DNA from 2 places in the Streptomyces sp. URMC 124 genome. Region 2 is predicted to be linked to the other one. Evidence: riboswitches for the same ligand, from Rfam matches in the RefSeq annotation. Region 2 holds a riboswitch; the other holds the start of a gene.
The links. A riboswitch is a leader RNA that binds a small molecule or an ion and turns the genes downstream of it on or off. The one in region 2 is predicted to bind S-adenosylmethionine.
Positions count from the first base shown of each region.

Region 1: linked by a shared signal. The riboswitch ahead of ACSNOG_RS10085 (aminotransferase class V-fold PLP-dependent enzyme) and the one ahead of thrC (threonine synthase) in region 2 are both predicted to bind S-adenosylmethionine.

Region 1 covers NZ_JBPQTS010000034.1:25,489-29,692, forward strand. Annotated here, with positions in the region: gene ACSNOG_RS10075 (rhomboid family intramembrane serine protease) at 1-142, shown strand, start outside; gene ACSNOG_RS10080 (Lrp/AsnC family transcriptional regulator) at 152-433, shown strand; gene ACSNOG_RS10085 (aminotransferase class V-fold PLP-dependent enzyme) at 569-1,927, opposite strand; SAM riboswitch class IV at 2,077-2,193, opposite strand; gene trpD (anthranilate phosphoribosyltransferase) at 2,304-3,368, opposite strand; gene qcrB (cytochrome bc1 complex cytochrome b subunit) at 3,539-4,204, opposite strand, start outside.
Region 2 covers NZ_JBPQTS010000044.1:17,072-21,275, forward strand. Annotated here, with positions in the region: gene ACSNOG_RS12250 (MoaD/ThiS family protein) at 193-468, opposite strand; gene thrC (threonine synthase) at 547-1,830, opposite strand; SAM riboswitch class I at 1,848-1,991, opposite strand; gene ACSNOG_RS12260 (glucosyl-3-phosphoglycerate synthase) at 2,167-3,141, shown strand; gene ACSNOG_RS12265 (alpha,alpha-trehalose-phosphate synthase (UDP-forming)) at 3,183-4,204, shown strand, end outside.

The sequences.
Region 1 (4,204 bases), on a different contig from region 2:
CGCCGCCCGCGCGGCCGGCGACCGGCCCGGCGTCGCCTACCTCGCCCACGTCGTGGGCTTCGCCCTGGGCTTCCTGTACGCGTGGGCGAGGTACGGCCGTACGACTAGAGTGAGGACGGGGCTGCCCCCCGACCCCCGATAGGAGCCCGCAGTGATCACTTCGATCGTGCTGATCAAGACCGACGTCGACCGGATCCCCGAGATCGCCGAGCAGATCGCCGCGATCGAGGGCGTGAGCGAGGTGTACTCGGTGACGGGTGCGCACGATCTGATCGCCATGGTGCGGGTGGCCCGGCACGACGACCTCGCGGACGTCATCCCGGGCAGGATCAGCAAGGTCCCGGGCGTCGCCTCGACGGAGACGCACATCGCGTTCCGCACGTACTCCCAGCACGACCTGGAAGCGGCGTTCGCCATCGGCCTGGATGCGTAGCCGCCTGACGGCGGGCCGCCGGATCCACGGATCGCGCCCGGAACGGCACCGCCGATCACCTCCGGTGGGGGGCGACCGCCGTCGCGGCGGGATCTTTTCCGCCTGCGGCGGACCCCGTGCTCGGCCGACGCGCCGTCAGGCGGGGACGCAGCGTCCGCCCTCGGTCCGGTAGGACCACTTCGCCCCGTGGTGGACGAGTTCGCTCACCGCCGCCACGAAACGCTCCACGTGCTCGTCCGGCGTGCCCGCGCCGAAGCTGACGCGGATCGCGTTCAGCGGCGCGCCCTCGTCGGGCGAGCCGCACTCCCCCTCGGCGGAGGAGTCCGCGCCCACCAGCGTCCGCACCAGCGGGTGCGCACAGAAGAGGCCGTCGCGGACGCCGATCCCGTACTCCGCGGAGAGCGCCGCCGCGAAGTGCGAGCTGTTCCAGCCGTCGACGGTGAAGGACAGGACGCCCACGCTCGGGGCGCCGGGCCCGAAGAGCGACAGCACGCGCACGCCGGGCACCGCCGCCAGCCCCTCCCGCACCGCGGTGATCAGCTGCCGCTCCCGCTCGGCGAGCCGGTCGAAGCCGGCCTCGGTGAGCGCCTTGCACGCGGAGGCGATGGCGTAGGCCCCGATGACGTTGGGCGAACCGGCCTCGTGCCGGGCGACCCCCTCGTGCCAGTCGACCTCCACCTCGCCGGAGGCGCCCCGTGCGACGCGCCGGCTCGCGCCCCCGCCCGCGAGGTAGGGCTCGGCGTCGCGGAGCCAGTCCGCGCGCCCGGCGAGCACGCCCGCCCCGAAGGGCGCGTAGAGCTTGTGGCCGGAGAAGGCGACCCAGTCGGCGTCCAGCTCCGCGAGGTCGACCCGCTGGTGCGGGACGAGCTGGGCCGCGTCGACCACGATCCGCGCGCCGTGGGCGTGCGCGGCGGCGGCCAGCTCCCGTACGGGCCACAGCTCACCGGTCACGTTGGACGCACCGGTCACGCACACCAGCGCCGGTCCGTAGGGCTCGCGGGCCGCGAGCGCCCGCTCGAGCGTCTCGACCGCCTGCCCGGGCGTGCGGGGCGCGTCGAGGTAGGTCACCTCGACGTCCGCGCGCCGCTGCCAGGGCAGGAGCGCCGCGTGGTGCTCGGTCTCGAAGACGAACACCCGCGTCCCGGTGGGGAGGACGGCCGCGAGCAGGTTGAGCGAGTCGGTGGTCGAGCGGGTGAAGAGCACCTGGTCCCCCTCCCGGCAGCCGAGGAACGCGGCGACGTCCGCCCGGCTGTTCTCGAACAGCTCCGTGGACACCTGCGAGAGGTACCCCGCGCCGCGGTGCACGCTGCCGTAGTAGGGCGCGTAGGCCGCCACGTCGTCCCACACCCGCTGCAGGGCGGGCGCGCTGGCCGCGTAGTCCAGGGCCGCGTAGGTCACCTCTCCCCCGGTCACCAGCGGGACCCGGACATCCCGCCCGAGAACGGGCAGAGGGGTGCAAACGGACTGCTCGGAGGCAAGGGTGGAGACAGACATGGCGAACTCCCGTAAAAAGGCAGGCGAATTCCACCGCGCGACGGCGCGGGAGGAGAAAGAAGGGTGCGCGGAAAAGGGGCTCTTCGAGCCCTAACGCATTCGCTGAACCACGGAAGGAACTCCCTCGACAACCAGGATCCCTGGCGAGGGATCCGCGCTTGTCGCAGACCTCGCTGCCTGCGACCTGGTCATCACCCGGGGCACCCCGCCACGGAAGGAGGGTTGCCGGACAGCGGGCCGGGGCCGTGTCGCTGTCACTCGTGACCTTGGCCGAGAGTATGGCACACGTGATCGCCGGCCGTGAAGGGGCGTCCGCATCACGGACGCCCCTTCACGGCCCTGCTTCACGCCCTGCTTCACGCCCTGCTTCACGGCCCTACGCGTTGCTCGCGACGACCCACCGCTCCAGGGCCCGCCGCGCCGCCCCGGAGTCGATCGACTCGGCGGCGCGCGCGATCCCCGCCCGGATCTGCTCCGCCAGCGGCGCCTCGGTCGGCGCCTGCGCCACCAGCGCCGCCGCCGAGTTGAGCAGCACCGCGTCCCGTACGGGACCGGTCTCGCCCGCCAGCACCCGCCGCGCCACGTCCGCGTTGTACGACGCGTCGGCGCCCCGCAGCGCCTCCACCGGCACCAGGTCGATGCCCACGTCCCGCGGGTCGAAGGCCTCCTCGCGGACCTGCCCGCCGGAGACCACCCACACCCGCGACGTCGCGGTCGTCGTCAGCTCGTCGAGGCCGTCGTCGCCGCGGAAGACCAGCGCCGAGGAGCCGCGCTCGGCGAGCACCCCGGCGAGGATCGGCGCCATCCGGGCGTCCGCGACGCCGGTGGCCTGGGCCCGTACCTTCGCGGGGTTGGTCAGCGGGCCCAGCACGTTGAAGACGGTGCGGATGCCGAGCTCGCGCCGCGCCGCGGCCACGTGCCGCAGGGCCGGGTGGAAGGTCACCGCGAAGCACAGGGTGATACCGGCCTCCTCGGCGACCTCCGCCACCCGCTTCGGGCTGAGGTCGAGGTTGACGCCCAGCTTCTCCAGGACGTCCGAGGCGCCGCTGGCCGAGGACGCCGCGCGGTTGCCGTGCTTGACGACCTTCGTGCCGGTGCCGGCGACGACGATCGAGGACATGGTGGAGATGTTGACGGTCTTGGCACCGTCGCCGCCGGTGCCGACGATGTCCACGCTGGGGCCGGGCACCTCGATCAGCCGCGCGTGCGCGTACATCGTGTGCACCAGGCCGGAGATCTCGGCGACCGTCTCGCCCTTGGCGCGCAGGGCGACCAGGAAGCCCGCGATCTGCGCGCCGGTGGCCTCGCCGCGCATGATCCGGTCCATGGCCCAGGCGGTGTCGCCGGCGGTCAGGTCGCGGCCGGCGAGCAGGGCGTCCAGGAGACCCGGCCAGGAGGGGGCCACCGCGCTGTCGCCGCCTGCCGGGGTCACAACGTTCATGGTCCACGCTCCTGGTGGTCGGTCCGGAGAGCCGGGTTCGTCCCGGGGTCTGCCCGCCCAGCCTATCCACCCCCGCAGACAGCGAAGAGCCCCGTCCAGGGCCTGGACGGGGCTCTCACTGTGGCGATCGGCAATCAGCGATCAGTGTGGACCGGGCGGTGATCCGGGGATCAGTGGTGGCCGTGGCCGCTCGTGATCTCCTCGTACTCCTCCACGGTGGGCTTGGGGATCTGGGTCCCCTCGCCGTAGAAGCCCTTGGAGAGCTTCACCCGGAGGCGCTGACCGGCGCCGGCCTTGCGGGCCACGCCGTTCTCGTCGTACTCCGGCTCCAGCTCGAGCGGCTGCGGCTGCTCGTGCGCCGTGAGGGTGTGCATCTGCTCCTGCGTGAGGGGCTCGTGGACCTCGACGAACTCACCGTGCGGCAGGCGCTTGATGATGCCGGACTCGCGTCCGTGCAGCACCTTGTCCTTGTCGCGGCGCTGCAGGCCCATGCAGATCCGGCGGGTGGCGATGAACACCAGGACCGGGATCACGAAGAAGCCGATGCGGACGAACCAGGTGATGGCGTTGATCGACAGGTGGAAGTGGGTGGCCCACAGGTCGTTTCCACCACCGACCAGCATCACGAAGTACGCGGCGATCCAGGCGGCACCGAACGCGGTGCGCGTCGGGGCGTTGCGCGGGCGGTCCAGCAGGTGGTGCTCGCGCTTGTCACCGGTGACCCAGGACTCGATGAACGGCCAGACCGCGATCGCACCGAGCACCAGCGGGAAGATGACCAGCGGGATGAACACGCCCAGGACGAGCGTGTGGCCCCACAGGTTGATCTCCCAGCC
Region 2 (4,204 bases):
CAACCAACCCGGCATTTCGTGCACACACTTCGCGCACAACTTGACGGGTTCTCATATGCGTTCGGCACTGACGCCGGGCGGGGATCGCCCCAACTGTATCGCGCTCAACAGGCGGAATCGCCCCGTCCGCTACTGCGGTCGGGGCGATTCCGGGGACGTCGTGCGGCAATAACGGAGGAACCCTGTGAAACCTCAGCCGCCGGCGACGGCCGGGATGACGGAGACGGCGGAGCCGTCGGGGGTGGGCGTCTGCAGCCCCTGCTCGAAGCGCACGTCGTCGTCGTTGACGTAGACGTTCACGAACCGGCGCAGCTTGCCGGCGTCGTCGAGCACACGGGCGGCGATCCCGGCGTGGTTCGCCTCGAGGGACCGGATGACCTCGGAGAGGGTCGCACCCTCGGCGGGCACTTCGGCCTTACCGCCGGTGTAGGTACGCAGGATGGTGGGGATACGAACGGTGACGCTCATGGGAGAACCTTCCGGAGAGGTTGTGGGCGGTTGTTCCGCCGGGGCGGAAAGGCGGGCACGACCGGCCCGCGGCAGACGTCAGACGGCAGCAAGCCCCGCGGCGCGGAACGCCTCCAACGACGGCCGGATCGTCGCCGTGGGCCCCGCCGCGACGGCGTCGAGCGTCTTCAGCCCGTCCCCGGTGTTGAGCACGACGGTCGTGAGGGAGGGATCGAGGACCCCGTCCTCGATGAGCTTCTTCGTGACGCCCACGGTCACGCCGCCCGCCGTCTCGGCGAAGATCCCCTCCGTGCGGGCGAGCAGCCGGATCGCCTCCACGATCTCCGGGTCGCCCACGGCCTCCACCGCTCCGCCCGTCCGCCGCGCGATGTCCAGCACGTACGGCCCGTCGGCCGGGTTGCCGATGGCGAGGGACTTCGCGATCGTGTCCGGCTTCACGGGCCGCACCACGTCGTGCCCGTCCTTGAAGGCGCGCGCGACGGGCGAGCACCCCTCCGCCTGCGCGCCGAAGATCTTGTACGGGCGGTCCTCGACCAGCCCCAGGGCGACGAGCTCCTTGAGCCCCTTGTCGATCTTCGTGAGCTGGGAGCCGGAGGCGATCGGCACGACGATCTGGTCCGGCAGCCGCCAGCCCAGCTGCTCGCAGATCTCGTACGCGAGCGTCTTCGACCCTTCCCCGTAGTACGGGCGGAGGTTGACGTTGACGAAGCCCCAGCCCTCCCCCAGCGGGTCACCGATGAGCTCGCTGCAGAAGCGGTTGACGTCGTCGTACGTGCCCTCGATGCCGACGAGGTCGCCGCCGTACACCGCGGCCATCACGACCTTTCCGGCCTCCAGGTCGTGCGGGATGAAGACGCACGACTTGAACCCGGCCCGGGCGGCCGCGGCACCGACCGCGCCCGCCAGGTTCCCCGTGGACGAGCAGGACAGCGTCGTGAAGCCGAAGGCACGGGCGGCCTCGACGGCGATGGCGACCACGCGGTCCTTGAAGGAGTGCGTGGGGTTGCCGGAGTCGTCCTTGACGTACAGGCCGCCGGTCACGCCCAGTTCGCGGGCGAGGTTGTCGGCCTTGACGAGCTTGGTGAGGCCGGGGTTGAGGTTGGGCTTGTCCGCGACGTCGGCGGGGACGGGCAGCAGGGGGGCGTAGCGCCAGATGTTCGCGGGGCCGGACTCGATCCGCTGCCGCAGGGTCGCGGGGTCGCCGGCGGGCAGGTCGTAGGCGACTTCGAGGGGGCCGAAGCACAGGGCGCAGGCGAAGACGGGCCCGAGCTCGAAGCGCTCTCCGCACTCGCGGCAGGAGAGTGCCGCGGCGGGGCCGAGGTCCACAGAAGTGGTAGAGGGTTCAACAGACTGCACAGCCATGGAGGCGAGGCCCTTTCTCCTCATCTTCCTCGCGGCGTACGTCGCCACGAGACGGAATTGGCACCTTCCCCGCCGGGAGCCTCGCCGAATGGACGGTAAGACCGGCTGGAGGGTTGCCGGGGCTTCAACGGGCCGTGTCCCTCTGCCCCTCTGGATGAGCGGTATGGCCTGGGCGGGGCCCAGGCGTTTGTGCACGCGACGACCCCCGACATAGGACGGCGGTCCGCGTTGTTCAAGACTGTAACGGAAGGGACGGCCCGTTGAGAGGGGCGTCCGCACCGCGAGATGCGTCACAGAGCGCGTCGCAGAACGTCCGTGAGACAGGGAGTCGTACACGTGCTGGAAGAGGTGGAGCGCTGGCTGGCCGAGCGGTCCTGGTCCGCTGCTGATCGTCCGCTCGACGTGCTTCTGGCCGCCAAACGGGACTCCGGCACCACGGTGAGCGTCGTCCTGCCGGCGCTGAACGAGGAGCCGACGGTCGGCGCCATCGTGGCGACGATCCGCCGCGAGCTGATGTCGGAGGCGGTGCCGCTGGTGGACGAGCTGGTGGTGGTCGACTCGGGCTCGACGGACCGCACGTCCGAGGTCGCGGCGGCGGCGGGCGCGGGCGTGGTGCACCGCGACGAGGTGCTGCCGAGCCTGCCCGCGCTGCCGGGCAAGGGCGAGGTCCTGTGGCGCTCCCTGCTGGTGACGACCGGTGACATCGTGTGCTTCGTCGACGCCGACCTGCGCGAGTTCTCGGCGGACTTCGTGTCGGGGATCGTGGGCCCCCTGCTGACCGACCCGGGCGTGCACTTCGTCAAGGCGATGTACGACCGCCCGCTGGGGGCGGAGTTCGACGTGCCGGGCTCCGCCGGGACCGCCGGGCAGGGCGGGCGGGTGACCGAGCTCGTGGCCCGCCCCCTGCTGAACCTGCACTGGCCGCAGCTGGCCGGTTTCGTACAGCCGCTCGGCGGCGAGTACGCGGCCCGCCGGTCCCTGCTGGAGCGGCTGCCGTTCCCCGTGGGCTACGGCGTGGAGCTGGGCCTTCTGGTGGACGCGCTGCACACCGTCGGGCTGGGGGCGCTGGCCCAGGTGGACGTGGGCGTGCGCAAGCACCGCCACCAGGACGGGCGGGCGCTGGGCCGGATGGCCGCCGCCATCTACCGCACGGCGCAGCTCCGGCTGGCCCGGGGGCATCTGGTGCGACCTGCGCTGACGCAGTTCGAACGGACCTCGGAGGGCTTCGTTCCGCGGACGTACGCGGTGGATACGGAGGAGCGCCCGCCGATGGCCGGGATACCCGAGTACGCGCAGCGGCACGCCGCGTAAGCGTACGTTTGAGCGGTTCTCCCGGCGGCAAGGCTGGGCACATGGTCGCTGAGCACGTGCACCCCGCATCGATCGCCGCCGCGCCGATCGTCGTCGCCTCCAACCGCGGCCCGGTCTCGTACCGGCGCCGCGAGGACGGAACCCTCGCGGCCGGGCGCGGCGGCGGGGGGCTGGTCTCCGGGCTCAGCTCGATCGAGCGCGACCCGGAGGGCGCGGCCGCCGTGTGGGTGTGCGCGGCCCTGGGCGAGGGCGACCGCGAGGCGGCCCGCGCCGCAGGCCGAAGACTCGGCACGGACGACACCGGCGGCCACCAGGTGCGGATGCTCGACATCGCGCCGGACACCTTCGCCGCCGCCTACAACGGCATCGCCAACTCGGTGCTGTGGTTCGTGCACCACATGCTCTACCAGACGCCCCTGGAGCCCGTCTTCGACCGGGACTTCCGGGCGCAGTGGGCGGCCTACGAGGAGTACAACGCGGCGTTCGCGGACGCCGTCGCCGAGGAGGCCGCACAGGGCGCCGCGGTGCTCGTCCAGGACTACCACCTGGCGCTCGTGCCGGGCCTGCTCCGGGCGCGCCGCCCCGACCTGCGCATCGGTCACTTCTCGCACACCCCCTGGGCCCCGCCGGACTACTTCCGGATGCTGCCGGACGACGTGGCCGGGCAGCTGCTGCGCGGTGTGCTCGGCGGCGACCGGGCCGGCTTCCTGACCGTGCGCTGGGCCGAGGCGTTCGCCGCCTGCTGCGCGGACGTGCTGGGCGCGGAGGTCGTGCGGGACGGCGAGGGGCGGGCCGCCGAGGTGCGCTTCGAGGGGCGGGCGACGCGGCTGGGCGTGCACGGTCTCGGCGCCGACGGGGACTTCCTGCGCGAGCGGGCGCACCGGGCGGACGTCGGGGAGCGCATGGCGGCGCTGAGGTCGCAGATCGGCGGGCCGGACCGCAAGGCGATCGTGCGCGTGGACCGCACGGAGCTGTCCAAGAACATCGTGCGCGGGCTGCGCGCGTACCGGCGGCTGCTTCAGGAGCACCCGCAGTGGCGCGAGCGGGTCGTGCACGTCGCCTT